DNA from 3 places in the Pedobacter sp. AC464 genome. Region 2 is predicted to be linked to each of the others. Evidence: riboswitches for the same ligand, from Rfam matches in the RefSeq annotation. Region 2 holds a riboswitch; each other region holds the start of a gene.
The links. Region 2 has a riboswitch for S-adenosylmethionine ahead of metH (methionine synthase). Riboswitches for the same ligand answer to the same signal wherever they lie in the genome.

Region 1 (10,200 bases), on a different contig from region 2:
GCTTCTTCAGTTTCTCAGGCAACAGCAATCGGAACGGCCTTATCTATTCACGATTCCTGGAATAAAAACCCGCCCCCAAGCGATATTATTCAATTAAAATATTATTCTGCGATACAACGCAGTATGCAATTCTAAAATAAACACAAATGAGCTGGAAATATAATGCTAATTATCCATCGATTGATGATTTGAGAAACAAAGCTAAATCTAAAATTCCAAGATTTGCTTTCGAATACCTCGATGGCGGTTGCAACGAGGATGTTAACTTATTTCGCAATACTGATGAAATCAGGGCTTTGGAATTACTGCCGTTTTACATCAGAAACTTTAAAGAAACCTCTTTAAAAACTAACCTTTTCGGGCATACTTACGATGCGCCATTCGGTATTGCGCCGGTTGGTTTGCAAGGACTAATTTGGCCTAATGCACCAGAAATTTTAGCAAAAGCTGCTTTTGAACACAACATTCCATTCATCTTAAGCACGGTTAGCACGTCCTCTATCGAGCGCATTATGGAAATTACACAAGGAAATGCCTGGTATCAGTTGTATCATCCTGCAGAAAATGTAATTAAAGACGATATTATTGATAGGGCAGAAGCTTCGGGTTGTAAGGTACTTGTTATTCTTTGCGATGTTCCAAGTTTTGGTTTTCGGCCCCGCGACATCCGAAACGGATTGGCTATGCCGCCGAAAATGTCGCTTAGAAATATGCTGCAAATCTGTGGCCGACCTGAGTGGGCTTTACGAACGCTCTTTCACGGACAACCCGCTTTCGAAACAATGAAGCCATATATGCCAAAAGGTTTGAATATGAAACAGCTGGGGCTTTATATGAACAAAACTTTTTCGGGCAGGTTAAATGCAGAAAGAATTTCTACGATTCGAGATAAATGGAAAGGTAAATTAGTTTTAAAAGGCGTGGCCACAGAGGAAGATGCGCAGATGGCTGTACAGTTAGGACTAGATGGAATTATTGTTTCCAATCATGGAGGCAGACAACTCGATGCTGGTCAATCGGCGATTAAACCACTTACACAGATAGCACCTAAATTTAGAGATAAATTAACAGTAATGATGGATAGCGGAATTCGTTCTGGTCCGGATGTTGCCCGAACGATTGCAGCAGGTGCCGATTTTACGTTTCTTGGCCGTACCTTTATGTACGGCGTTGGCGCTTTAGGACACGATGGTGGCAGCCACACCATTGGCATTTTAAAAACGCAACTGAAGCAGGTAATGGACCAGGTTGGCTGTGAAAAAATCGAGGATTTACATCACCATCTTGCCTAAAAATTTAATTGGATTAAACTTGAACCGTCATTTTTAGAGCAAGCCGAGAAATCATTAAAATGGCGAGGCAGGGCTTGCAAAGCAAAGGTTAACATCAATTTCACGAGGATAGTTTAAGTTATAAATACAAAGCAAAGGCATTTCAATTTGAAATGCCTTTGCTTTGTAAACACTATTTTTATTTTGCCAACAGGCTATTTATTTCCTCGTTAAACTCTTTAACAAACTCATCGTAATATTTTCCCGTTGCTGGTCCGTTATAACCGGTATGTATTTGCGCAACATTTCCGGCTTTGTCAATAATAATTGTTGTAGGGAAAGATAAGAAAGAATTCAGCGCTGGTAATGATTCTGCCACGGCCTGCTTATCGGCCTTGCCAGCAATAACCTGATCATACTCGATGCCAAACCTGTTTCTGAAATTGGTAAGTGCCTTTTTTACATAGTCGGTATCAGTCTGTCTTTCATAGTGTAAAGCAATTACCTCAACGCCACGCTTCTTATTTTCTTTATACCATGGTGCAATAAAACCAGCTTCGTCGATACAATTCGGGCACCAGCTGCCTGTAATGGTTAGTACAACAACCTTGTTTTTGTATTTCTCGTCTTTTAAGGAAATTTTCTTTCCATTCACATCTGGCAAAGAAAAATCGAGCGTTTTATAACCATCTTTTAGGTAGGTAAGTTTGTAAGCATCCGGAAGCGCTGCATCCTTATTTTTGATTCCTGTAAAAGGCTGTGAACCTCTCAAACCTAAAATCTCACCGTTTAGCGTTCCGTTTTGATTAAATGTTCCTTTGTAATAAGAAGGCGAGGAGCCAATAAAACTTGATAACTGAAAATCATTTCCTTCTACAACACCTTCCAGATAGCGAGAATCGCCGGTTATTCTTAAAAATGTTCCGGTTAGCTTATTTCCGGTTTGCTTAAACAGACCAACGGTTTTTTCTTCTTTTCCATCCGGAGATTTAAAAACAACGTCGTAACTGCCCGAAAAATCTGCTGCTGCGGCCTTTCCATTTGTATCGAAGCGGTAGTTTTTCTTTTCTGCAAAAACCTGTGTAGCCCGGGCAGAACCGTTTTGTTTTCTCAAAATTCCACTCAGCTTGTTGTTTTCTATACCTAAAGCAAGCTCGTTATCAAACTGATCCAACTTAACAAAAATGGAATCTCCGTTTTGTACTACAGTTCCGCCTTCAAAACGCTCTTCGGCATTGCGGAAATACATTTTTTTTACACCGGCTTGCTCCGTAATTTCAAAATTGAAAGGTATTTCAAGACCTTCTTTTATTTTAAACACGCCCCGCCAGTTACCTTCTGCGGCAAAGGCTGCTGGTTGTTTACTATTTTTTCTATTGGTTTTTGTTTCGCTAGATGCCAAACTTGTTTGAGCATACACGGCTGAGAAATTTACTGTGGCAATTGCTAAAGCAATATATAATATCTTTTTTTTCATTTGGGACAACTTAATCTACTAAATCGGTCGACAAATATACCCATGTATTTTTCAAAGAAAAAATATTTATAAAAAAATCTATAAAAACTATAGAGTAAATATAATTAGTTATATCTTTGCCGAAGTTATTTTAAAATTACTTATCAAGAAAGGTGGAGGGAATGGCCCTTTGAAGCCTTAGCAACCGTCTGGTAAAATAGAAATGGTGCTAATTCCATCCGGCAATTTAGCCGGGTAGTTAAGTCAGTATAATGCTTTTTCTACGATTTATGTGGAGCGATCTGATTTACGAAGTGCTTTCTTTCGAGAAGCTTTTTTGATAAGTTGTTTTCACAAAAAATCAATCACATGGAAAAAACAAACGAAAAAAATCTTAACCATTCACGTTATTTTATGCACTGCCGGTTTTTCCGAATGTGTATGCCTGTAAATATTTAAGTGTTTTCAGGCTTCTAAGAGGCATCCAAATCTTATGTTTTAAACATAAAAAAAAGGAGGTTTTTAACCATCGTGGAATTGCTTTGCCCAATTTTTACTCTTTTTAATCAATCATTAATTAACTTTTATGTTTAAAAAATTTAAACTCCCTATTACAATACTGCTGCTCTTTTTATCACAAAAGCTTCTGGCTCAAAATTTAAATGTAACCGGAACGGTTAGGTCGGCCGATGGTGAAAGTATTCCTGGTGTATCTGTTTTGGTTAAAGAAACCAAGGCGGTGGTTGCTACTGATGTGAAGGGAAATTTCTCCATCAGCGCAGCCGATAAAAATACTTTAGTTTTCTCCTACATTGGCTTCCAAACCCAAGAGGTACAGGTAAATAAGAATGCTGGTCAACTCTCCATAACACTTCAAGCCAGTGAGAATGCACTTGATGAAGTTGTGGTAACTGCGCTTGGTATTTCCAGGCAAAAAAAATCATTAGGTTATGCCGTTCAGGAATTGAAAGGCCAGGATTTAGCAGAAGCAAAAGAATCAAATTTAGTTAACGCCCTCGCAGGAAAAGTTGCTGGTGTGCGGGTAACAAACAGTCAGGGCGATATGGGTTCCTCAAGAGTAGTCATTCGTGGTGAAACCTCAATTTCGGGGAATAACCAGCCACTGTTCGTTGTTGATGGTGTTCCGGTTGATAATTCCCAGCTAAATTCAGGCGGTGCCAGAGATTATGCAAATGCGATTTCGGATATAAACGCCGACAACATCGAGTCGATAAGTGTGTTAAAAGGACCTAATGCTGCAGCACTTTATGGCTCAAGGGCCGCTGCAGGTGTTATCTTGATAAAGACGAAAACCGGAAAATCGAAAAAGGGAATCGGAATTACACTTAACTCAAACGCTGTAATTGAAACAATTGCAACATTGCCAAATTATCAAAATGCATTTGGCCAGGGCTCTGAAGGTAAGTTTAGTTATGTTGATGGAAAGGGCGGAGGCGTAAATGACGGCGTTGACGAAAGTTGGGGGCCAAAACTTAACGGACAGTTAATTCCCCAGTTTTTTTCTAAAGGCGTTGCAGTGCCATTCGAGGCGCATCCTGATAACGTTAGAGATTTTTTTGAAACCGGCTATGCACTAAATAATGGCATCGCGATAGCTGATGCTTCCGAAAAATTCGATTATCGCCTTTCGTATAATAACCTTAAACAGGTTGGTGTAATTCCAAATTCCGGTCAGGGGAAAAACAACTTCTCCTTAAATACAACCTTAAAGTTAACACCAAAATTAAGTATTACGGCAAATGCCAATTACAGCAAACTTTCTGCCGATAACCTTCCGGGAACCGGCGGCTCCAGATCTACGAGTACTATGTTGCAGTTTACCTGGTTTGGCCGCCAGGTAGACATCAATCAACTAAAAAATTACCTTGATGAAAATGGTAATACTTTTAACTGGAACAATAGTTACTACAGCAATCCGTATTGGGTTGCATATGAAAATACGGTTTCGCAAGCCAGAAACCGATTAATTGGGAGTCTTGGTTTAAACTATAAAATTATCGACGGACTGGAATTTAATTTTCGTTCAGGTACCGATTATTATAACGACAGACGCAAAATTAGAGTTGCTTATGGTACAAACGGAACGCCATTTGGTTCCTATACAGAAAATGGTTTTACCGTAAACGAGAACAATACCGACGCCACATTAAATTTAAACAAGCAGTTAAATTCTGATTTTTCTCTGGAAGGCTTGCTGGGAAGTAACATTCGCTCGCGATACATAGAGCAAAACGACCAGAGCGCACCAAGATTGGCTGTTGCAGGTTTGTATTCGCTCAGCAACTCCCGCGATCCGTTAATTTCGTCGAATAATTATAGCAAACTAAAGTCATACAGCGTTTACGCCTCAGCACAGGTTGGATTTAGAAACTACCTTTTCGCCAACATAACCGCCCGTAACGATTGGTCGTCTACATTGGCCGCTCAAAACCGTTCTTACTTTTATCCTTCTTTTAACGGAAGTTTGGTGCTTACGGAGGCTTTCGATATTAAGGGCGCATTTTTAGATTATGCGAAAATTCGCGGTGGCTGGTCTAAGGTTGGTAAAGATGCCGACCCTTACCGCTCGGTAAATACCTACGTTTTTGGCGCACCGTTTGGTTCAAGTCCTCAACTTACAACTTCTGCGACGGATTTAAATCCAGACCTCAAACCCGAAACAACAACCTCAACCGAACTAGGCGCCGAAGCGGTGTTTTTCAAGAAAAGAGTACGCTTAGATTTGAGTTTATACAACACAAATAGCTATGACCAGATTTTAAGTGTTGATGTTAGTCCTGCAACCGGGTTTCGTTCTAAACTTTTAAATGCAGGTAAAATTAACAACAAAGGGATTGAGGTTCAGTTGGGGCTAACACCCGTTAAAAAGCAATTTACATGGGATATCGATGTAAATTATGCCGCAAACCGGAGTAAAGTTGTTGAGTTGGATGCAGCCGGATTGTTGCAGAATTATGTAATTGCCTCTAACTCGGCACAGGTTATCGCGGCTGTTGGCCAACCCTATGGAACACTTTACGGAAATGCTTTTTTAAGAGATGCGAATGGAAATATCGTTGTAAACGCAACCGGAGCACCACAAGCCGATCCAACCAAAAGGGTTTTGGGAAAATATACGCCCGACTGGATTGGTGGGATTTACAATACTTTTAGCTACAAGGCTTTCAGCTTAGGTGTTTTGGTTGATGCCAGTTTTGGAGGATCAATTTACAACGGAACATATGCTACCGGAACATATACGGGCGTTTTGGCCTCTACCTTGCCTGGAAGGGCCGCAGAATATGGTGGCATTTCCTATTATTACCCTGGCAATGTTAAAGCAAATGGAACCGTTCGGCTTACGGGAACTGCGCCGGCGGGCGTAACCGTTTACGACGACGGTATTATTTTTGATGGCGTGAGCGCTGATGGTAAGAAAAATGAAAAAATACTGCCTGCACAACAATATTATAAATCGTTCAGAACGATAGATGAAGCCAATATTTTCGATGCGTCTTATGTAAAACTTCGTGAGGTAAAACTGAGTTACAACCTGCCAACAAAATGGTTAAAGCCTTTAAATCTGCAAGGCGTTTCGGTATCACTTGTCGGCCGAAACCTTTGGATTATCCATAAAAATGTTGAGGATATAGACCCTGAAGTAGCGTTTAACACAGGTAATGGCCAAGGCTTGGAAAGCCTTTCTAACCCAACCACACGCAGTTACGGACTAAACCTAAACATTAAATTTTAACTCTTAAGAAAATGAAAAACTATAGAATTTATATATTGGCGATTTTCGCTTTTGCCATTTCATCTTGTAGTAAGGAGTTGGATGAAGTGAATATCAACCCAAATGCAACTGAAAATGCCCAGCCCGATTATCTCTTAACTGGCGCAATAAAAAATACCGCAGATGCTTACTGGAGCACGGCAAATACCATGAATTCGAGCCTGCTGTTTGTTCAGCATTGGTCTAAAATTCAATATACGGAAGAAGATCGCTTTATATTTTCAAACAGCAGTTTTACTTCGCTTTGGTCTACCGGTTATTCGCAAAGCATTACTGCTTTTAACAAAATAATCGAGTTGGGCGATGCACAGGCAAACCCTAATTATAAAGGTGTTGCGCTTGTTTTGCGTTCGTGGGTGTTTTTGTTATTAACAGATGCTTACGGGGATGTACCATACTCGCAAGCCGGAAAAATAAGCCAGTTTATAACGCCCGCATATGATAAGCAAAAAGATGTGTACTTCGGTTTGCTGGACGATTTAAAAAACGCAAAAAATGTTTTAGATCCTGCAGGAAAAGCTGTTGGCGGCGATGTTATCTACAATGGAAATATCACCAGGTGGAAAAAATTTGCTAACTCATTACGACTTCGCATTGCGTTGAGGATTGCCGACAAGGAGCCCGCAAAAGCAAAATCGGTTTTAGATGAAATTAAGGCAGACGGGGATTTGTTTATCAGTGATAATACAGACAACGCACAATTGAATTATTTAACTTCGCCACAACAAAATCCAGTTAGTGCATTGTTTGAAACCAGAGATGATTATCGCATAAGTAAAACAATTGTAGATAAATTATTTGCACTTAGCGATCCAAGGCTTCCCGTTTATGCGAGTAAAACTCAAACGGCCACGCCCGAACAATATGTCGGCGTGCCGAATGGCTTAACAAACTCCGAAGCAAGTATCTTAGGTTTCGCGAAGACATCAAAACCTGGAGCATACTTCTTAACCCCACAAGCGCCTGCTGTAATTTTTAGCTATTCGGAATTACTTTTTGATAGGGCAGAGGCAGCGGCAAGAGGATTTACAACGGAAAACCCGGCAGATTTGTATCAGCAAGCCATCAAAGCATCGTTAAAACAATATAATATTTCTGATGTAGCCGCGGCAGCTTATACTTCGCAACCGTCGGTGCAATATGATGTTGCTAACTATAAAAAATCTATTGGCGAACAGAAGTGGATAGCGCTTTTTGGTCAGGGTTTAGAAGCATGGGCTGAGCGCCGGCGGTTAGATTACCCGCAGTTAAACGCCTCTGCAAATACAGTGTTAAACGGACAAATCCCAGTAAGGTTTATTTATCCAGGTACCGAACAATCTTTAAACGGTACGAGTTATAAAAATGCTGTTGCCAGTCAGGGTGCAGATTTATTAACAACAAAGCTGTGGTTTGATGCTTTCTAAAACATATTGATTTCCTAATAATTACAAACCTTTGAGCATTTTGTTCAAAGGTTTTTTGTTTTAAAAAAGTTCGCTCGTTCCAAGGTAACCATTAACTGATTTTAGAATTTCGCTGCCAATTTCAACTGCATTTCCAATACCAACGCCTTTTATTGCAGCAAGCTGATCGGTTGTTTTAGGTAATTTCGCTGCGATTAATAAAATGGCCTGTTCAGAAAGAACGTTGTGTTCGGGAACATTTCTCTGCTCGCTAATGGTTTTTCTTATCTTTAGCAGGTTGTTAAACAACTGCAAATTTGCGATTTCTTTGGGTTCGATAACGATTTTTGGTTTTCGTCCGGTTTGAACAGGCTCATATCTGCTGCCCGCTTTATGGTAGGCTTTTGTAAATTCAGAGGTGTCAAAATCTTCCCATCGCAACTTAAATAAAGTTAATTTCAGGGATAAATCATTTATCAAATCACTTATTCTGCTCAGTATTTTTTCCGCCTTTTCATCAATATAAATATTAAGCTCATTAAATTTATCTGCCTCTGTCAATGTCAGTTCCAGCCTCGGAATAAAATAGTTTGAAGCCTTGATTAATCTCTCCATAAATTCAGCTTCATCTTTTACCGCTCTCAGTTTTGATAGGTTAGCAAACTCTTTTTTAATAAATTTCCCGGCAACACTAATTATTTCACGTTCGATAACTGATTCCAACCTGCTAATGATTTCTTGGAAAGCAGCATTACCTGGGTTGTTTCCAAAGCTTGATTTTTTTAACGCCAACCAGTTTTTTTCGATTGCAGTAAAATCAAGCAAATCATGAATCAAAGTCCACTCATAATTCTTTGTCGCGTTTTCCAGTGCTAATGCATCTGGCTTGGAAATAACGGCCGATCTGGTAAATTTAATTACCCGCTCATCAGTAATTACGTTATTTAGGCTGATGGGCGATTTTAAAATCAAGCCTTCCAGACTTCGGCAACGGCTCAATGCTACGTAAGCCTGCCCATGCGTAAATGACGAGCTAACATCAACAATCGCCTTATCGAAAGTTAATCCCTGGCTTTTATGAACCGTTATTGCCCAGGCCAGCTTAAAAGGATATTGTGAAAAAGAACCAGTATTTACCTCCTGAATTTTATTGTCAGCGGCGTTTAAGTTGTATCTAATGTTTTGCCATTCTTCACGTTCAACATTTAGCGGGCTATTTTCATCATTAAATTTCACCTTAATGCCATCGGTTGTTATCTCGGTAATTAGCGCTGATTTGCCATTGTAGTAAAGTTTTTTCCCAGACGAATCATTCTTAACAAACATAACTCTGGCGCCAACTTTTAACTCCAGAACTTCATCCACCGGGTAAGCATCTTTCGGAAATTCGCCAGTAATTTTAGCGCTAAACTGATGGAGTTCGGCATCCAGCTTCTCTAAATATTGCTGATTAATCTCTGTAACCAACTTATTATGAGTGGTTAGCGTAATGTACTCCTCAGTTTTAATATGTTCCAAACTTACTTCATATCGCTTGTTCAGCTCCTTTAATAAGTTTTCCGGGAGATTATTTTCTCTGATTCCGTTTAAAATTTCGAGAAAAGTCGGGTCCGATTGTCTGTAGACTTTATCGAGCTGAAATGTTGTAAGCCTGTTTGCCTGGATAACATGGCTATCGAAGAAGTAAGGACTGGTGTAATGGGCTTTTAAAATATGCCAGGCATCGTGTGCAACTGGAGATAGTTGATATAAATCGCCAATCATCAATACTTGTACGCCACCGAAAGGCAGCTGTGATGATTTGACATTTCTTAGTGCTATATCAATAAAATCCAGCACATCTGCCCTCACCATACTAATTTCATCGATAATTAATAATTCAAGGCACTTAAGCAATTTTATTTTTTCTGAAGCGTATTTTATCGGCTCTGCAGAATTGTTCGGGATAATTGGGCCAAATGGAATCTGAAAAAAGGAGTGGAGCGTTACGCCGCCTGCATTTATCGCGGCCACAGCTGTTGGCGCAACCACGGCGTAGTTTTTTGTTGTTGTTTCTTTTATGTGTTTGAGTAATGTTGTTTTACCAGTTCCAGCTTTCCCGGTAAGAAAAATTGATTGGTTGGTAGATTTTAAGAAATCGAGAATGAGCTGATGTTCGTGGGCCAATTTGTATTTTTTAGAATAGGATAAACCTTTTAGTGGATTACCCGCCAAAAATACAATGATTTTTGAAATGATACTAAAAATGTTAGTATCTTCTTTACCGCCAGCTTAATGGAAATTCAATCTCATCTA
Region 2 (10,200 bases):
TGTAGGTAAATCAACCCTCATGAATGTGCTTGTAGGCGAGCGACTTAGCATTATTACACCTAAAGCTCAAACCACAAGACACCGTATTTTAGGTATCGTAAATGAAGCAGAATATCAGATAGTTTTCTCAGATACTCCAGGAATTATCAAGCCAACTTACAGTTTACAAGAGAGTATGATGAGTTTTGTGAACGGATCTTTGACCGATGCAGACGTACTTTTATTTGTAACCGACATTAATGAAGCTTACGATGAAGAAGATGTTTTGGAGAAAATTCTTAATAGAAACATCCCAACTATTGTTCTGATAAACAAGATAGACAAAGCCCTGCAAGAGCAGGTTGATGAGAAGATTGCCTTTTGGCAGGAAAAATTAAATCCGGTTGCTATTTATGCAATTTCGGCGCTACACAACCATAATGTCGATGGTTTGCTGGACAGGGTTTTGGAAATGCTGCCCGAACACCCACCGTACTACGATAAAGAAGATTTGACGGATCGCTCAGAGCGCTTCTTCGTTTCAGAGATTATTCGCGAGAAAATTTTTCTTAACTATCAAAAAGAAATTCCTTACAGCACCGAAGTTATCGTTAAGAGTTTTAAAGAAGAAGAAATGAAAAATGGTAAAGGGGCTATGGTTCGCATTACCGCAGAAATTGTTGTAGAAAGAGATTCGCAAAAAAATATTTTAATTGGTACTGGCGGCAGCATGCTTAAAAAAGTTGGTACCGAAGCACGTATCGAAATCGAGAAGTTTTTAGATACAAAAGTGTTTCTCGAAATGTTTGTAAAAGTAATTCCCGATTGGAGAAGTAAAAAGAACTACCTAAAAAGTTTCGGTTACGATAATTAACCGTACCTTTGCAGCCCGAAATAAATCGGTTAGTAGTTGATAGTCAATGGCTGATAGCCTAATTAGTTTAAGCAGCTTGCTGAACATCCAGACCGTTAACTATAAGCCATTAACTATCAATTAAGACACACCATGAGTAACATTATAGCCATCGTAGGCAGGCCAAACGTAGGCAAGAGCACACTTTTTAACAGATTAACCGAAAGCCGTAAAGCTATTGTAGATGACTTAAGTGGCGTAACCCGCGACAGGCATTACGGTACAGCCGAATGGACCGACAGGCAGTTTACCGTGATTGATACAGGTGGCTATGTTGCGAATTCTGAAGATGTTTATGAAGCGGCAATCAGGGAGCAGGTAATGATTGCCATAGAAGAAGCCAGCGTGCTTATTTTTATGGTTGACGTAACTACCGGCATTACCGATTTAGATGATGACATTGCGCAGGTTCTTCGCAGAAGCAATAAACCAGTGTTTGTTACCGCAAATAAAGTTGATAATACAGCGTTACATAGCGAGATAAGCACTTTTTACGGATTTGGCTTAGGTGAGGTTTTCCCGCTTTCGTCAATGACTGGCTCCGGAACTGGCGAATTACTTGACGAAGTAGTTAAACATTTCGAAGATATTCCGGAAGAAGAAAACCAGTTGCCAAAAATAACCATTGCTGGTCGGCCGAATGTTGGTAAATCATCTTTAGTTAATGCCTTAATTGGTAAAGAGCGTAATATTGTAACGGCAAATGCTGGCACAACCCGCGATTCGATTAAAATTCATTACAACCAGTTCGGGCATGAATTTATGTTAATTGATACAGCCGGGCTGCGTAAGAAAACCAAGGTTAAAGAAAACCTCGAATTTTATTCGGTAATGCGTACCATAAAGGCTTTAGAAGAAGCCGATGTTGTTGTTTTGATGATTGATGCGCAGGAAGGTATCGAAAGCCAGGATATAAATATTTTCCACCTTGCCGAAAAAAACAAAAAAGGTATTGTTATTTTGGTAAATAAGTGGGATTTGATTGAGAAGAATACGCAAACCATGAAGGCTTTCGAAGAGCAGATTCAGGAACGTATTCGCCCTTTTACCGATGTACCGATTGTTTTTACTTCGGTTTTGAACAAACAGCGGATTTTTAAAGCTATTGAGGCTGCGCTCGAGGTTTATAAGAACCGTAGCAAGAAAATACCTACGTCAAAATTAAACGATGTGATGTTGCCTTTAATTGAGAAATTTCCACCGCCGGCATTAAAAGGAAAGCACATCAAAATAAAATACATCACCCAAATTAATGCTACTTCGCCAATGTTCGCGTTTTTCTGCAACTTGCCTCAGTACATTAAGGATCCGTATAAGCGTTTCATAGAAAATAAGCTTAGAGAGAATTTTGATTTCTCGGGTGCGCCGATTCAGATTTATTTCAGACAGAAGTAAGCCGGATTAAAATTTATAATATTCAGAAAAGCAGGGTTCGCATTCCATCGGAGAAAGCAGCCCTGCTTTTTGCTAAAATCTTTTTGCGATTTGTCAGTATGAACCCGTTGCAAACTTCATCAAAAAGTATTTCCGCTTCAATCAGGTTTAAATAATTTAAAATCGTAATCCTTATCTTCGCACAATGCAAATCGAGGTTAAAAACAGCCAAATTTCAGATATAGAACTCATTTTCGAGTTTTACGATATCGCAGTTGCTCATCAAAAAAAAGTTTTTAATAAGCATTGGCAAGGTTTCAGCAGCGCATTAATTGAAACAGAAATTTCAGAGAACAGGCAGTATAAGATTCTGGTAGATGGTGCCGCGGCCTGTATCTTTGCGGTCACTTTCAACGATAAATTGATTTGGGGCAACAAAGATCAGGATTCAATTTACATCCATCGTATTGTAACACATCCAAAATTTCGAGGTCTTGCTTTTGTAAAGGAAATTATTAAATGGGCAAAAGCATTTTCCCTTAATAATGGCATTAAGTTTATCAGAATGGATACCTGGGCCGACAATGAAAAGTTATTAGAATATTATACTGGCTGCGGTTTTAACTATGTTGGTGTTGCTGTTATGGAAAAAACAGAAGGCCTGCCAAAACATTATGAAGGCATAAGTTTAAGTCTGTTTGAAATCGAAGTTTAATTATTGAAGGTCTAATTTCCAGGTAAACATACCCTCACCTTCAGCAATTTTTACAAAATTATTTTTTTCCAGTATAGCGTACGATGCCACATTATCAACCGCTGTTGATGCTGTAATTATTTTCACGCCTTCTTGTTGCTTCGCCCATTCAATTATTCTGGCAACTGCTTCGGTCATAAATCCTTTTCCCCTAAACGCTTCATAGGTGCCGTAACCAATTTCTATTTCGCCGTTCGCATCCGGTTCGCCAACAAAACATAAATCGCCAATCAGTTTTTTATCCGCTTTTGAAATCAATGCCCACAAAGTATTGTACAGGTAGTTTTTGTCCTTATTGTGCACATTGGGTAAAATTGTCTGCTCCAAAGCCTCTTTCAACTCAGTAGAAATCTTCTTTTCAGAAGGAAGCAATTGCAATTCTTGCTCGAGCGAATTATCATTAGCAATATATTTTAAAAGTTGGTTGTGTGTAAGCGGGTGAAGTATGAGTCTTTCCGTTTCTATCATGTTTAAGTTCGAATTTGGGAGGATAGATTTTCGAGTTTCCAAATCCCGCAGGTTGAATTAATAAGAGCTAAAATTACTGCAAATCAGCAATTACTGTAGGTTTGCAAGTGCTTGCTTTACCGCATTGTCATTCTGATTGGCGGCACGGTAATAACCAACATCGCCAAGGTAGTATCTGCATAGAAGTGCTTTCAAGTCGTTAAGTATCACTGTTTTGGAATTATACAGCTGAAAGCGGTCTAACGGCACATTTTTCCGTTGCAGAAAGCCGATAAAATCTTTAAAGTCCGTGTCGTTTAAGTTAAATACATTAATATTTTGTTCGATGTAAGCACCGGTATATTTACTTGTGAGTACATTAAATACGTAATCGGAAAGGACTCTTTTACTAACTAACGAACTGTAAAATTTGTTGTAACCCATTGTATCCAGCTTCACAAAAACGTCGGGCTGTATGCCACCACTTGTTTTAGGTTTTCTGGGCTGCGACAAATTTATTCCCCCGTTTTTTTCTACAGAATCTCTGAAAGATGTTAAGTCGCCGGTTAGTTCTCCATCTGTCATTCTTTCATCTAATTCATGTTTGTACGCATCGTAACCTTTTTTATAAGATTTTTGGATGCTTTTTCCGGATGGAGTATAATATCTGGCAATTGTTAAGTTTAAGGCAGAACCATCTTCAAAAGAGAATTGTTCCTGTACAAGCCCTTTACCAAAAGAACGGCGGCCAACAATTATTCCGCGACCTAAATCCTGTATTGCGCCGGCAACAATTTCGCTTGCCGAAGCTGTATTTTCATTTATTAAAATAGCAAGTTTTCCTTGTTGAAAGGCTCCGGTGCCGGTCGAGAAATAATCTGTACGTGGTTCATGCTTACCCTGCGTGTAAACAATAAGTTTGTTTTCTGGCAAAAACTGATCGGCGAGGCCTGTGGCGGCACTAAAGTAACCTCCGCCGTTATCCCGTAAATCGAGGATAAGTTTTTTCATTCCTCTTGCCTTCAAGCTTGCTGCAGCACTAGAAAAATCACTGTCGGTATTTGCGCCAAATTTGCTGATGCGTACATAGCCGGTTTCTGGATTAATCATGTAAGCGGCATCGATACTGCTAATATTTACTTTGCCTCTTGTTACCATTACGCGGTTAGGCAACTGGCTTCCGCTGTGCATTAAAAGTACGTTTACACCGCTGCCTGCTTTACCTCTAAAACGGCCGCTGAGTTGGTCTTTAGGTAATTTGCGGCCACTAACAACTGCTGTATCAATACTTAAAATCTTATCGCCGAGTTTTATACCAGCCTGATAAGCAGGTCCGTCTTTAATAACGCCGGTAACCATCATGGTATCGTTTAGCATATAATATTCAATGCCTACACCTTCAAAGTTACCCTCCAAATCATTTTGCATGTCTTGAGCATTAGCCGGCGGGAGGTAAACGCTGTGCGGATCCAGCTGATGCAGAACACTGTCTATAGGCAAATTTTGTAACGAATCAGTATTGATATCATCTACGTAGTTGCCATTGATAATATGAAGAATTTCGTCGAGCTTGTCAGAATTTTTTGCAGTTAAGGCCGGACTTCTCTCAACGCCAAATCCCTGGTCTTTAATAAATTTTATACCCAAAAACATCCCGACTATCAAAATTAATGAATAGCTCAAAGCAATCAGGATGTTATTGCGGGTATTTTTTTTCATCGACGTTGTGCAAATTTATGAAAATTAGCGGGTTGATTAATTTTTTAACTGCTTTTTATCGTCTTTTGTTTCTAATATTTAACAATTATTAACGCAGCAAAATTCAGGTATCGATATTTTTGGATTTTTAGGGTAGATTTTAAAAAGAAATTACCGAATTTTATCAAAATTAAAATTATGGACAGAGTTACTGAGCACGAATCCAATTATAACAACATAGAGAAAATGTCTGTTTTGGAAGTGCTGCAAGGCATAAATAATGAAGATAAAACTGTTGCTTTTGCAGTTGAAAAATGTTTGCCTCAGATTGAAAAACTTACATCGGCAGTTGCCGAAAGAATGAAAAAAGGTGGGCGTTTGTTTTATATTGGTGCGGGTACCAGCGGCCGTTTAGGTGTTGTGGATGCATCTGAATGTCCGCCAACTTATGGCGTTCCTTTCGATTGGGTTGTGGGTATTATTGCGGGTGGAGATACAGCGATTAGAAAAGCTGTAGAATTTGCAGAAGATGATGCCGAACAAGCCTGGAAAGATTTGCAGGAATTCAACATTAATGAAAAAGACTGCCTGGTTGGCTTAGCGGCTTCAGGCACAACGCCGTACGTAATTGGCGGCTTAAATACGGCCCGCAAAATTGGCGTTTTAACCGGCTGCATTGTTTGTAATACAGGTGGGCCGATAGCGGCAGAATCTGATTTCCCTGTTGAAGTTGTAGTTGGCCCGGAGTTTATTACCGGCTCTACCAGAATGAAATCAGGAACAGCGCAAAAATTGGTTTTAAATATGCTGAGTACCACAGTTATGGTTCAGCTGGGCCGTGTGGTTGGCAATAAAATGGTTGATATGCAGTTAACCAATAATAAGCTTGTAGATCGCGGAACGCAAATGGTAGCCGATGAATTGAACATTGAATATGAAAATGCTGCAGATTTACTGAACCGTTATGGAAGCGTTCGCAAGGCGGTAGAAGCGGGGCAAAAGTAACCTTATTAGGGAAAGATTAGGTGATAAATTTATAATGATTGGGTTATAAAATTGTTCAATAAGTGTACGCACATAAGCCCGAATTTTATTGGCCGGTTGTGAATACGATTCGCTCAATTAAAACTTTTTCATGCAAAAATCACTTATTCAATAAAGATAGAAAATGCACGAAATAGAGCCTTATTACCAGTGGAGAGATGAATACATTTCGGCAGAAGACGATCGTTCACCTTTCTACAATACCGAGTATTCTGAATTATATTTCGATAAACAGATATATAATTTTTTGTTACATCCACAGTGGGATGAATTTGGCTCTAATACACTTTACATGAAAGTGCTTTTTACCGATTACGACAGGAGCTATGCTGTTATCGAATTTATCGGGGAATGGAACGACGCCATTAACAACGATATAATGCTTTTGAAGCGGGACATTCTGGAACTGATGATGGATGAAGGCATCAATAAATTTATCCTGATAGGTGAAAATATTTTAAATTTCCACGCTTCAGATGATAGCTATTACGAAGAATGGTTTCAGGAAGTTGAAGACGGCTGGATTGTTGGGGTAAACTTTCAGGAACATGTAATAAGAGAGTTTAAGGAAAACAGTATCGATTATTACATTAACTTTGGAGGTGCCTTCGATAATATGCCCTGGCGCACTTTGAAACCACTTCAATTCTTTAAAAAAGTTGAAGAATTGCTGACAAAAAGATTGAATTAAAATATTTATTTTTATATAATTTAAATACACAAAACAAAAATGGATCAACAAAATTATCAATATCAGGACAACAGTGTTTTCGTACAAGAAGGCTCTGTTTCCAAAAAATTCTTTGCAAATGTCTTTTTATGGATGTTTGTAGCATTGAGTTTATCAACTGTGGCTGCTTATCTTTTCGGCACTAACGAACAGTTAATGCAGTACCTAATGACTATCAATCCAGAAACCGGAAAAGTTGGAATGTCCATCTTCGGCTACGTTGCCATGTTTGCACCGCTTGGGTTGGTTTTGCTAATGGGCTTTGGTTTAAGCAGACTATCTTTACCGGCTTTAGTAGGTGTTTTTGTACTTTATTCAGTGCTAACAGGTATAAGCTTAAGCTTTATTTTGCTTGCATATACTTCAGGGTCGGTTGTGAGCTGTTTCGCAGGTGCAGCAGGTATTTTTGGTATTATGGCGATAATGGGCTACACTACAAACATCGATTTGAGTAAGTTCGGCCCGATTTTGATGGTGGGCGTAATCGGTTTGGTAATAGCAAGCGTGGTAAACATGTTTATTCAAAGCGAGCAGTTTAGTTTGATAATGGCTTTCATTGGTATAGCAATCTTTACTGCTTTAACTGCTTATGATGTTCAAAAAATTAAGCGTATTGGCGAAGGAATTGAGGCTAGTGGCGAACAAGTATTAGCTGTAGAGTCGAAAAAAATGGCAATCGTAGCCGCGTTGTCTTTATACCTTGATTTCTTGAACATATTCCTTTTCTTACTTCGCATTTTTGGAAGTAGAAAATAAGTCTAACACAAAACAATATTCTTTAGGCCATGCAACTTTGCGTGGCCTTTGTAATTTTATTTGGTTGCTAAACGATAATTTTTGGAATTGATGTTGCTTTGTTGCATTTTTGTACGCTTATTAAGAAAGACGGAGGGATTAGACCCAACGATGTCTTAGCAACCTGTGCCAACAAGGTGCTAAATTCTAATCTCAGCAGTAGCGAGAGAAGATAAGTTTTGGAAGGTAATTAATTGCCAACTTTTTAAATAAGCTTTTTTTGGTACTTAGTATATAATCTAGGGTATTTTTCGATAAATTCCAGATTGCATATTGGGTCGAAACGTAGTTACATCTCGTGTCGAATGTATTGATACTCGATACTAACTACTAAATACTAGTATGAGCATTAGAGAAGAATTAGAAAAGCGTATTTTGGTGATTGATGGTGCGATGGGCACTATGATTCAGCGCTATACTTTAACCGAAGAAGATTTTCGGGGCGAACGGTTTAAAAACCATCCCTGTGATGTAAAGGGCAACAATGATTTGCTTAACATTACCCGCCCCGATATTATTAAAGCCATACATTTAGAGTACCTTGATGCTGGCGCAGATATTATCGAAACAAACACCTTCAGTACGCAACGCATTTCCATGGCCGATTACCAGATGGAAGATCTATCCTACGAAATGAGTTTCGAGGGTGCTCGTGTTGCTAAACAGGCGGTCGAAGAATTTATGGCAGCAAATCCGGACAGGAAATGCTTTGTTGCTGGTGCAATTGGCCCAACGAACCGCACCCTTTCTATGTCGCCAAATGTAAACGACCCTGGTTTTAGAGCTGTTTATTTCGACGAATTGGAAGCTGCCTATTACGAGCAGGTTCGTGGTTTGGTAGATGGCGGTTCTGATGTGCTGCTAATTGAAACCATTTTCGATACCCTAAACGCTAAGGTGGCTATAGTTGCCATTAAAAAATACGAAGAGGTAATTGGTCGAAAACTCGAAATTATGATTTCGGGAACCATTACCGATGCGTCAGGGAGAACACTTTCCGGACAAACAGCTGAAGCTTTTTTAAACTCTGTAATGCATGCAAAACCCTTAAGTATTGGTTTTAACTGCGCACTTGGGGCCAAAGAAATGCGCCCCCATATTGAAGAACTGGCTGCTAAGGCAGGATGTTATGTATCAGCTTATCCAAATGCCGGCTTGCCAAACGAGTTTGGTGCTTACGATGAACAACCCCACGAAACTGCCCATCTTGTTGATGATTTTATAGCCTCTGGATTTGTGAACATTGTTGGCGGTTGCTGCGGCACCACGCCAGACCATATTGGCTGTATTGCTGCAAACGCCCGTAAGGCATCGCCAAGAAAAATACCCAAAATTGAGCCTTTCATGCGTTTAAGCGGTTTAGAGCCCGTTACCATAACACCTGAAAGTATTTTTGTAAACATCGGCGAAAGAACAAACATAACAGGTTCGCCAAAATTCTCGAAACTGATTTTAGGTGGCGATTATGAGGCCGCCCTTGCTGTTGCCTTGCAGCAGGTTGAAGGTGGCGCCCAGGTTATCGACGTAAACATGGATGAGGGAATGCTCGACTCGGAAGCTGCGATGACTAAATTCCTGAACCTAATTGCTTCCGAACCTGATATTGCAAAGCTGCCTATTATGGTCGATTCGTCTAAATGGTCGGTAATTGAGAATGGGTTAAAGTGCCTGCAGGGCAAAGGAATTGTAAATTCCATTTCATTAAAGGAGGGCGAAGATAAATTTCGCGAAAGTGCCCGCAAAATTATGCAATATGGTGCTGCCGTTGTTGTAATGGCTTTCGATGAGCAGGGCCAGGCAGATAATTACGAGCGCAGAAAAGAAATTTGCAAAAGAAGTTATGATATTTTGGTACACGAAATTGGCTTCCCTGCAGAGGATATTATTTTTGACCCAAACATATTAACTGTAGCAACAGGTTTAGAGGAGCATAATAACTACGCTGTCGATTTCATAAATGCAACCCGGTGGATAAAAGAAAACCTCCCTCACGCTAAAGTAAGTGGTGGCGTTTCAAATATTTCGTTTTCTTTTAGAGGTAACAATGTCGTCCGCGAAGCGATGCACTCCGCATTTCTTTACCATGCCATCCAGGCGGGTTTAGATATGGGCATTGTAAATGCAGGTATGCTCGAAGTTTACCAGGAGATTCCGCCAGAACTTTTAGAACGTGTAGAAGATGTGCTTTTAAATCGCAGGGAAGATGCAACCGAGCGATTGGTTGAGTACGCCGAAACCGTAAAATCCAAAGGAAAAGAGATTGTTAAAGATGAAGAGTGGCGAAAGGCTCCGGTAGAGGAAAGATTATCCCATGCCTTGGTTAAAGGTATTGTTGAATATCTGGATGATGATGTCGAAGAGGCACGTCAGAAATATCCCCGGCCAATTCAGGTTATTGAAGGTCCGCTGATGGATGGAATGAACATTGTCGGCGACTTGTTCGGAGCTGGAAAAATGTTCCTGCCT
Region 3 (10,200 bases), on a different contig from region 2:
TAATATCAAGAACTTTTTCTTTATTTAAGCTCGGCTTAACGTAATGATTTTTCTCTGCAAGCTGAGCAAAGCACAACAAACAATCAAGTTGGGCAATCAAAAATGAATCCAGCTGAATTGGCTTGATATAACTTGCCGTTTCGTACATCAATTCATTATACAAGCGGATTTCTATAGCCTGAATTTTTTCTTCAGCGCCTAAAATCTGCTCTTCATATTCTTTAAGTTCGGGTGTGATATAGCGTTCGGCGTTAACCAAAGTTTGCTTCCGGATCCACCCATCAGGAACTTTGTCTTTGTGCGTATGCGTAACCTCCAGGTAGTAGCCAAACACATTATTAAAAGAGATTTTCAAAGATGGAATCCCAGTCGCCTCTGCTTCACGTTTTTGAATTTGAACCAGGTAATCTTTACCACCAAAAGCAATTTTCCGCAAACGATCTAAATCTTCGTCGATACCGTCATTAATTACGTTGCCTTTAGTTAACAAAGCCGGTGGCTCAGCTTGCAGTTCGCGTTCAATTCTTTCGCGAATGGCCAAACAAGGGTTAAGCTGATCTGCAATTTTAACAAGAAAAGGATTTTTTGAACTTGCAGCAAGGTTTTTAACAGCCTCAATATGTACTAATGCTCTTTTTAAAGCAACCAATTCTCTGGGTCCTACGCGTTGTAAACCTACTTTTGAAATCAACCGCTCTATATCGCCAATTTGTTTAATGTGGGTCAAAAACTGTTGCCGGATTTCTTCGTTCTTTACAAAAAAATCGACCATCCCCAGGCGTTCCTCAATAGATTTGAGTTCCTTAAGTGGCATAATAATCCACTTTTGGAGTAACCTGGCGCCCATTGGTGTGCAAGTGTGGTCGAGAATATCAAAAAGCGTTACCGCATTATCATTTGCAGAACTCACCAACTCTAAATTGCGAATTGTAAAGCGATCCAACCACATGTATCGGTCTTCTTCAATTCTGCTAATTGAGGTAATGTGCTGTAAATTTCGGTGTTCGGTTTCACCCAGATAATGCAAAGCCACGCCTGCGGCAACAATCGCACTTTGCAGGCGCTCAATTCCAAAACCTTTCAACGAGGCAACATCAAAATGTTTGGTTAACGTTTCCTCTGCATAATCCAATGTATATGGCCATTCGTCTAAACCAAAAGTATAAAACCTATCGCCAAACTGTTCTAAAAATGTCTGCCGCTTGGCTTTCTGAAATAGCACCTCCGATGGTTTGAAACCTTGCAAAAGCTTGTCAATGTAATCGCTGTTGCCTTGGGCAATCATAAACTCGCCTGTAGAAATGTCTAAAAATGAAACGCCAATTTGCGTTTTATCGAAAAAAACTGAAGCTAAGTAATTGTTTGATTTTTGATTAATAATGTTGTCGCCATACGCAACACCCGGCGTAACAAGTTCAGTAACGCCACGTTTAACAATAGTTTTAGTTGTTTTCGGGTCTTCGAGCTGGTCGCAAATGGCTACACGCTGCCCTGCCCTAACCAATTTCGATAAATAATTATCTAAAGAATGATGCGGAAAACCCGCAAGTTCAAGCGCACCACCGTTTGGGCCAGTACCGCGTCTGGTTAGCACAATGCCTAATATCTGTGCTGTTTTTATGGCATCCTCACCAAAGGTTTCGTAAAAGTCTCCAACCCTGAAAAGTAAAAGCGCACCCGGATACTTCGCTTTAATTGCGTTGTATTGCTGCATTAACGGCGTTTCTTTGTTCGTATCTTTAGCCAAAACTCAAATTAATTTGCAAAAGCTATAAAGATAGCACGATTACGCATTCTACAGCTGTTTTGTTGAAAAGTTGAAAAAATGTTTTTCAGCAAATCAGTTAGTTATTATTCTTAGTAAATGAACAGTTCTCTACTTTTCGGATGCTGCAGTCCTGCTATTCACTTTACTTCGTTTCACTTCGTGCTCGTTCCTATCAGGTTTATCAACAAAGTATGCTCGTATGCAGAGGGTTACTAAATTTAATGCTAAAACAAAAACGTTTCTGCATCTCAACTGTTAATCTAATATAATTTAACCTAATATCTTTTATTATGACGATTCAACTTAATACCGACAAAAATCTAACAATACACCAGGAATACGAAGACAAAATTCAAAGCCAGATTAATGATGCTTTAAGCAGGTTCGATGATTTAATCAGCCGTTTAGAAGTTCACCTGTCTGACGAAAATGGCAGCAAAGATGGCTTGGAAGATAAGCGTTGTTTATTAGAGGCCCGTATTTCGGGTAAAGAACCGGTAGCGGTTACCAACTTCGGTAATAATTACGACCTAGCAATTGCCGGTGCACTAACAAAATTAAAAAGTAAGCTGGAAACGATAGCAGGAAAACTGAAATCACACTAAAATAGAAAAAAGGCAATCTGAAAAAATTGCCTTTTTTATTTTAAACCGTTGTTGGTTCAAGCTGATCGATATAAGCTAAAAACATCCTTAATGCCTTAGTCCTTTCTTCGGTAACTTCGAATTGAAGTTTGTTATATAAATAATCCTCTAAATCAAAGTTTTCAGTTGGTTTCAAGGCTTTTAATACATCTTGTCTGTGTGCTAAGCCAAGTTTCATTGCTGCGTTAAACTCAGCCTTAAATTCTGGAGAAATGTCTTTGTTTGCCACCCATGCAGCATACATAAAAGGCAGTCCGGTAAAATTTTTCCATTCCTCACCCATATCATATGCGTATGCATAATCGCCCTTTTTACCGAAAGTTCTATCGCCTATTAATACAATGGCATCCGTTTTTGCAAGCGGATCGGTTGTAAAATCGACTTCCTTTTTCCAATAGAATTTCAGGAGCACTTTGGCAAGGTTGTTCGACGTCCGGGAATGAGAGTCCAATTTCAGACTCTTTATTTCTTCAACAGGCACATCACTAAAAATGAATACAGAATTCACTGCTCCATCACTTCCTATACAATAATCGGCAACAATGTTTGCATTTGGCACCATTGGAATTGCAGCTACAGGCATTAAGCCCATATCTACTTCACCACTAATCACTTTAGCAGCACAATCTGATGGAATATCTAAACTTAAATCTATTTTGTTGCGGATATCCGAATGTTCGAGTCCGTATATAAATGCTTTGGTGTTGGTGTAAGCAACAGCCGATATTTTAATTTTATCCAATGTATTAAACTGTTATTTTCAATTAAGGCCATCAATTTATGGCACAAATGTTATCTCGTAACTAAGCCATCGAGGTGAACAGCACTATTAAATTCGACAACCGAAAATTTACCATCCTCAAAGCCCATTTTATATAAAACGGTATTTTGATGTGGAAACTCAGTCATTTCATTTAACGGCTTCCCAAGCAGAAGACAAAGAAAAACCCGCATTGCTCTGCCATGCATGCAAAGTAAAACTGTTTCTTCCTGCGGTCTGCCTGCCAAAACTTCCATGGGTTGTTTTAGGCGCTCATAAACATCCTGAACGCTTTCGCCTGCTTCAAAATGAGCTGTGTAGTCGCCATCCTGCCACGCCTGTAACATATCACGAAAAGCATCTCTTGAATCTTCAGTATTTGGTTTACCTTCCCAAACACCCCAGGCCAATTCATCCAAACCCGAAAGCTTTTCCCACGGAATCCCTGAATCAATGAATTTCTGAACGGTTTGCCAAGTTCTCTTTAAATCGGAAGTGTAAATTTTATCGAAGGAAACGTCTTTATATTTTTGATAAAAAGCTTCAGCCTGAGCTCTACCCGTATCATTTAAGTCAGAATTTATGCCTCTACCCTGTACTATTCCCTGTCTGTTCAGTTCTGTTTCGCCGTGGCGGATAATATAGATAAGCTTCATTTAATGTTTGTTTTTGGAATTTAAGAAGGATTAAATTTTGGCTAGGTACGAAAGTAACTGTCACAAAACCCACCATTCAAAATTTAATTTACAACGGGCAATTTATAATACGCAGGCTTCTTTTCTTCTTCAAAAACAACATGCTCAAAATCCGTAACTACATTATAAAGTGTATCACGTTCTATCGCTTTACGGCCAACATGCTTAATTAGGTTAACCAATTCGCGGGTGCTCATCGCTGGTGTTTGCTCTTCGGCGCCAGCCATAGAATAAATTTTCGTCGTATCATCTAATGTGCCGTCAATGTCGTCGACACCATAGTTTAGCGATAATTGCGCAGTTTCTCTACTTATCATCGCCCAGTAAGCTTTGATGTGGTCGAAATTATCCATATAAATACGGGCGATGGCATAATTTCTTAAGTCTTCAATTACAGACGATTCTGGTACATTGCTCATCTGATTATGTTGGTTCCGGAATTTCAACGGTATAAAGGTTTGAAAACCACCGGTTTTATCCTGAAGCGTCCTTAGTTTTTCCATATGATCTACGCGATGCCAGAACTGCTCAATATGACCATAAAGCATAGTGGCATTACTTCTCATACCCAAATTATGCCACTCTTCGTGTATCGCAAGCCATTGTTCACCTGTACACTTATCTTTAGCAATCTGTTCACGAATTTCGGGATGAAAAATCTCTGCACCACCGCCTGGCATAGATTGCAAACCTGCATCTTTCATCAATTTCATACCAGTAGCATAATCAATTTTAGCTTTTTTGAAAATATAATGGTATTCGACAGGCGTTAAGGCTTTTACATGTAAACCAGGGCGATGTTCTCTAATCGCAGTAAATAAAGCTGAGTAAAAAGCAACATCGTACTGCGGTAAAACGCCGCCAACAATGTGCACTTCTGTTACAGGCTCATCATCATATTTTTTAACAATATCGAGCATTTGCTCCATTGTTAACGCCCAACCCTCTTCCTTCTGTTTAATTAAACGCGAATACGAGCAGAATTTACAATCGTAAACACAAAGGTTTGTAGGTTCGAGGTGGAAATTACGATTGAAATAAGTTTTATCGCCATGCTTTTCCTCTCTGATGAAATTAGCTAAAACGCCCAGATAACCAAGCTCAGCGTGTTCGTAGAGGTAAACACCCTCGTCAAAACTAATTCTGTTTCTATTTAGGACTTTGTGCGCAATATTTAATAGTTCAGTTGATAATGATGTATCAGCTAATATTTTTTCAACCTGCTCAGTTGTATTCATTCCTGATTTATTTTCGACAAAAATACGACATTGAGGCGATTCGAAAATCATTTTCTTGTAACAAACAGCCATGATGCCGGAGATTCGGTAACCTTAAACGCTAAATTCATCTGGTGCATAGTCCAGTTGACTTCAAATTTGCCGGATATCCGGACTTGTAAGGGCTACGATTAAATTGAGCGGAATCTTTAGGCATAAAAAAAGCACCTCTGTACAGAAGTGCTTTAATATTAATTGTGTTTGTTAATTTCTAATTTACCGCCGGAGAAAAACTTAACACAATGTTAGCCGTTTTACCGCCGAATTCAATTGGTGATTTCAGCACCATGTTGCCTTTAGATAGCTGAGAAAGCACCAAACGATAGCCTTCAGTTACATTCTTAGCTTTATCACCTTCAAAAATTTTCTTGAATTGAAAAGTCTCTTCAGCTGGTGTGGCGGACCAGTAAATGGTTTGCATTACAGCGCCACAAGCACTTGATGCAGGCAAAGTGTAAGAGCCATTTCCGCTATTTGTTAATTTCCAGGTACTGCCCTGAAAGCATTTGTAAGATTTTTCGCCAAATAAACCTTGAACAGCCTGATCTGGCAATCCTTCTAAAGTGATATTGTTCAAAACCCAGGTGCCTGTAACGGTACCCCTGCCACCACTAATGCCGCTTGCAGCATTTTTTGTAGACGAACAACTTTGTAACATTACCAAAGTAGAACACGCTATTGCGATAGCTATAAATAATCTTTTCATTTTTGTTTAATTTAATTTTCGGGAAACTGGTTACATAAATCTTGCCAAAACAATTACGAACCTTAAATTAGCGGCAAATTATTAAATTGCATTCCCTTTAACCCGACTAAAATTTTACCGATAATGAAACCCGAAACCCTTGCTATCCACGCGTCTAATATTGTAAAAAGTACCACTGGTGATGTTACCTCGCCAATAAATTTATCTACAACTTTTTTCCGCGATGAAAATGGAGGTTATCCCGGCGGACATATGTATAGTAGGGTGAGTAACCCAAATCGGTCTGCTTTAGAAAACACCGTTGCTAAACTTGAGTATGGAGCAGCTGCTGCCGCCTTCGCTTCTGGTAATAATTGTGGAATGAGTTTATTTCAGGCGCTAAAACCGGGAAGCCATATCATAGCACCCGATGATATGTACTGGGGCATTAAAAAGCAACTGCTTACCATTTTTAACGAAACGCTAGAATTTGATTTTGTCGACCAAACCAATCTTGCGTTAATCGAAGCAAGCATAAAACCCAACACAGCCTTAATTTGGATTGAAACGCCCTCTAACCCTTTATTAAAAGTTACGGATATTGAGGCAATTTCCAGCATTGCAAAATCCAGAAACATCACTTTGGCGTGCGACAGTACTTTTGCTTCGCCAGTTTTACAGAATCCAATTTTGCTCGGTGCAGACATTGTAATGCATAGCAGCACAAAATATTTGGGCGGCCATAGCGATATTTTAGGTGGGATTTTAGTCTCTGCCAAACAGGATGCACTTTGGGAAAAAATTATAAACGTTCAGCAAACGGGCGGTGCCGTGCCTTCGCCTTTCGATTGTTTTTTACTTTGCAGAAGCATAAAAACCCTCGCCTATCGTATGAAAGGCCATTGCGAAAATGGAAAACAAGTTGCGCAGTATTTAGCTAAGCATCCAAAAGTTGAAGCGGTGTTTTACCCCGGACTGGAAACCCACCCGCAACATGAAATCGCAAAAAAACAAATGAAAGATTTTGGTGGAATGATGTCTTTTTTGGTTAAAGGCGATGTAGAGGCTACCAGTAAAGTAGTAAATGGTGTGCAACTATTTGCGCAGGCCACAAGTTTGGGTGGTGTAGAAAGTTTAATCGAGCACCGTTTTTCAGTTGAGGGTCCTGATAGCAAAACACCAAAAAATCTTTTACGGATTTCAGTTGGGTTGGAACATCCAGATGATATAATCGCTGATTTGGAGCAGGCACTCGGATAGAATTTGCGTATGCGGATGAGCGCTAGTTAAGCTTGGGCATCCATAAATGCGTAATCGTGAATTGCAAGAGCGCACTTAGCGCACATACAGACAAGAATTTTTGTGTTTAAACCCGATTGTAGCGACAGCCCCCCGATTTTTTTTCGGGGCTATAGCAAAAAGCGGGACTGCAATTGCCTAAGAATTACAATCCCGCTCATTTCCAAAACCTATTTTGGATTACAAACCGTTACTAACTTTGCTGAGTAATTCGCATTTAATGGCTCGTTTGTTTGTGCCAATCGCTGTGAACCTGTATTTGCCGGGCACGCGATATCGCCTGCTGCATCATAAACCACTTTGTTTCCATTCGCTAACAATTCTTTGGGCACATAAACCTGTACCTTTGTAACAGAATACCCTGCAGGAAAATAGCGGACATAATAGCCATCAGGATGCTTTGTCCATATGCCGCTCGGTACATCGGCCCTTGGCGGCGCCATGCCGGCAATTATTGCATATCGTTCCATATCGGCATAGGTGTAATTACCGGAAGAAACCAGTTGGCGGATGTTATTTTCGGCCTCGAAAACGGCCTTGATGCCTGATGGAAGCTGGTCTTTGGCTTTCTCCATCACATCAAACGGTAAAACACCCAAGGCTCCACCTTCTAATTGTGTTAACTGCTTTGGTGTTAAAAGTTTTAGTGCTGTAAGTTTCACGGTTCCGGCGTAATCGGCAAATTTTGTTCGGGCTATAATTGTCCACAACAAAATCTGGATATCATGTTGCTCAACATCCGGATGCTTTTCAGCACTCTTCAAAATTGACACAACAATTTCTTCTTTCGGACCCAGCACTGGTGCAAACATGTATCCATCGCCTTTTGAAGGCGCATAAGTCCCTGCTTTTAAACAGTAACTTTTATTTGTCATTTCATAAAAGCCTTCGCAAAGTACAAAACCACCTTCAGGATTTTTTGGTAATAAATACAATGGTTGAAATTTAGCGTTCGTGTTAAAGTCTGGCATTTTTTCACCGTCGCGATTTACATCCTCGAATGAGGTTGTAATGGCTGCTGGTTGCTTTAAAAATTTATCGACACCAAGTGCTTTTGCGCCCTGGGCAGTGCCAACTTTTAATAATTTGTCTTTTAAACCGCCGAACTGTGCCTGAGCTGTTAACCCTGAAAACGTAACAAGCAGAGCTAATGAGATAGATTTGATTTTTTCCATAATGATTAGATAGGTGATACAAACATAAAATTTTTAAGGTTAACTTTATGTTAGTTCATTATAGGTTTGCTGGTTAAAATTAATTGAGCTGATTTACAAGTGGTTCATAAAAATTCAAAATTTAATTTTGTTGTTTAAAATATAATTCAGACATTTGAAATATTATTTGGTGTAAAGCAAATAAAAGTCAATTCTTAAATCGGATTGATTTATAAAGAAGTGGCGAGAGACTGGCTCAATGACCCACTGGCAACCCTCAGAGAGAGAAGGTGCCAATTCCTGACCGGCTAACATGGTGTTATACGGAGATATAAATTATAAAGATGAAAACATTTAATCTTCAATCGCAAGGCGAACAAAATCAAAACCTTGAACGGGTAGAATATTCTTCTATTTTATTGATTTGCAATGATATGCAAGCGATTACTTGTATGCGCTGTTGCATGCAGTAAGTTAAAAATCTTCCCTTTTTGTTTATTTTTTTTAAACTGGAAGGTCCCGGGAAATCGGGATACGCCCAAGCTAGCATATAGGTTTCTGTAATTAAAAGTTTAACGGATGCCTGTTAAATTAAATATTTTATCATTTAACATTCAATTAATAAGAAAATGTCAACTACATATAAATTTGAAACTTTACAACTACACGCTGGCCAGGAAATAGACCCAACTACAGGTTCAAGAGCCGTTCCAATCTACCAAACAACATCATACGGCTTTAAAAATGCAGAGCACGGCGCTAATCTATTTGCATTAAAGGAGTTTGGGAACATTTACACACGCTTAATGAACCCAACAACCGATGTATTTGAAAAAAGAATTGCGGCATTAGAAGGGGGAATTGCGGCTTTGGTGGTAGCATCTGGGCAGGCAGCCCAATTTATTGCGTTACACAATATACTAGAGGCTGGCGACAGTATCGTATCATCATCGCATATTTATGGTGGAACTTACAACCAGTTTAAAGTTGCCTTTAAACGTTTAGGCATACAGGTTGATTTTGCCAACCCGGATGTTCCGGATGAATTTGAACAAAGCATTACAGGAAAAACTAAAGCAATTTACCTGGAAACGATTGGCAATCCGGCATTTAGTGTTCCCGATTTTGAAAAGATTGCTGCAATTGCCAAGAAATATGATATCCCTTTAATTGTAGACAATACTTTTGGCGCTGGGGGATATTTATTTAAACCCCTTGAGCATGGCGCAAACATTGTGGTAGAATCTGCCACAAAATGGATTGGCGGACATGGAACAAGTATTGGAGGCGTTATTGTTGATGGTGGTAACTACAATTGGGGCAATGGCAAGTTTCCTCAATTTACAGAACCTGCTGAAGGTTACCATGGTTTGGTTTTTAATGATGTTTTTGGAATTGGCGGCCCGTTTGGAAACATTCAGTTTATAATCAGGGCTCGGGTTGAAGGCTTGCGGGATTTAGGGCCGGCGCTTTCACCGTTCAATTCATTTCTTTTATTACAAGGTTTAGAAACTTTATCACTTCGCGTACAGCGCCATGTAGATAATGCTTTGGAATTGGCCATCTGGTTGGAAAATCATCCTTTGGTTAAAGAGGTTCATTATCCGGGCCTGGCGAGCAGCAAATACAATAGCCTGGCTAAAAAGTATTTAAGCAATGGTTTCGGCGGAGTCTTGTCATTCGAATTAAATGGAACCAAAGAAAGTGCTACACAGGTTATTGATAATTTAAAACTGGTTTCACACCTGGCTAACGTGGGTGATGCGAAAACGCTGATCATTCAGCCATCGGCCACTACGCACCAACAGCTAAGTGATACCGAACAATTAGCCGCGGGCGTAAAGCCAAACGCTTTAAGGGTTTCTGTTGGTATAGAGCATATCGATGATATTAAGGCAGATTTCGAACAAGCGTTTGC

Region 1: it holds a riboswitch for S-adenosylmethionine, as region 2 does, so the genes downstream of both, AC0IWT_RS06885 (SusC/RagA family TonB-linked outer membrane protein) here and metH (methionine synthase) in region 2, are expected to answer to the same signal.
Region 3: it holds a riboswitch for S-adenosylmethionine, as region 2 does, so the genes downstream of both, AC0IWT_RS03295 (O-acetylhomoserine aminocarboxypropyltransferase/cysteine synthase family protein) here and metH (methionine synthase) in region 2, are expected to answer to the same signal.

Annotation. Positions count from the first base shown of each region.
Region 1 is NZ_CEEDBV010000001.1:1,589,230-1,599,429, reverse strand. It holds gene AC0IWT_RS06900 (FGGY-family carbohydrate kinase) at 1-135, shown strand, start outside; gene AC0IWT_RS06895 (alpha-hydroxy acid oxidase) at 147-1,292, shown strand; gene AC0IWT_RS06890 (peroxiredoxin family protein) at 1,471-2,748, opposite strand; SAM riboswitch class I at 2,886-2,993, shown strand; gene AC0IWT_RS06885 (SusC/RagA family TonB-linked outer membrane protein) at 3,314-6,481, shown strand; gene AC0IWT_RS06880 (SusD/RagB family nutrient-binding outer membrane lipoprotein) at 6,493-7,926, shown strand; gene AC0IWT_RS06875 (AAA family ATPase) at 7,987-10,119, opposite strand; gene AC0IWT_RS06870 (HAD-IIA family hydrolase) at 10,166-10,200, opposite strand, start outside.
Region 2 is NZ_CEEDBV010000002.1:893,576-903,775, reverse strand. It holds gene era (GTPase Era) at 1-853, shown strand, start outside; gene der (ribosome biogenesis GTPase Der) at 986-2,287, shown strand; gene AC0IWT_RS14670 (GNAT family N-acetyltransferase) at 2,472-2,981, shown strand; gene AC0IWT_RS14665 (GNAT family N-acetyltransferase) at 2,982-3,488, opposite strand; gene AC0IWT_RS14660 (S41 family peptidase) at 3,579-5,186, opposite strand; gene murQ (N-acetylmuramic acid 6-phosphate etherase) at 5,364-6,170, shown strand; gene AC0IWT_RS14650 (hypothetical protein) at 6,334-6,900, shown strand; gene AC0IWT_RS14645 (Bax inhibitor-1/YccA family protein) at 6,940-7,695, shown strand; SAM riboswitch class I at 7,810-7,913, shown strand; gene metH (methionine synthase) at 8,077-10,200, shown strand, end outside.
Region 3 is NZ_CEEDBV010000001.1:782,116-792,315, reverse strand. It holds gene mutS (DNA mismatch repair protein MutS) at 1-1,747, opposite strand, end outside; gene AC0IWT_RS03330 (HPF/RaiA family ribosome-associated protein) at 2,059-2,373, shown strand; gene AC0IWT_RS03325 (menaquinone biosynthetic enzyme MqnA/MqnD family protein) at 2,414-3,154, opposite strand; gene AC0IWT_RS03320 (histidine phosphatase family protein) at 3,205-3,828, opposite strand; gene mqnE (aminofutalosine synthase MqnE) at 3,912-5,105, opposite strand; gene AC0IWT_RS03310 (hypothetical protein) at 5,356-5,850, opposite strand; gene AC0IWT_RS03305 (trans-sulfuration enzyme family protein) at 5,974-7,089, shown strand; gene AC0IWT_RS03300 (hypothetical protein) at 7,299-8,303, opposite strand; SAM riboswitch class I at 8,510-8,620, shown strand; gene AC0IWT_RS03295 (O-acetylhomoserine aminocarboxypropyltransferase/cysteine synthase family protein) at 8,912-10,200, shown strand, end outside.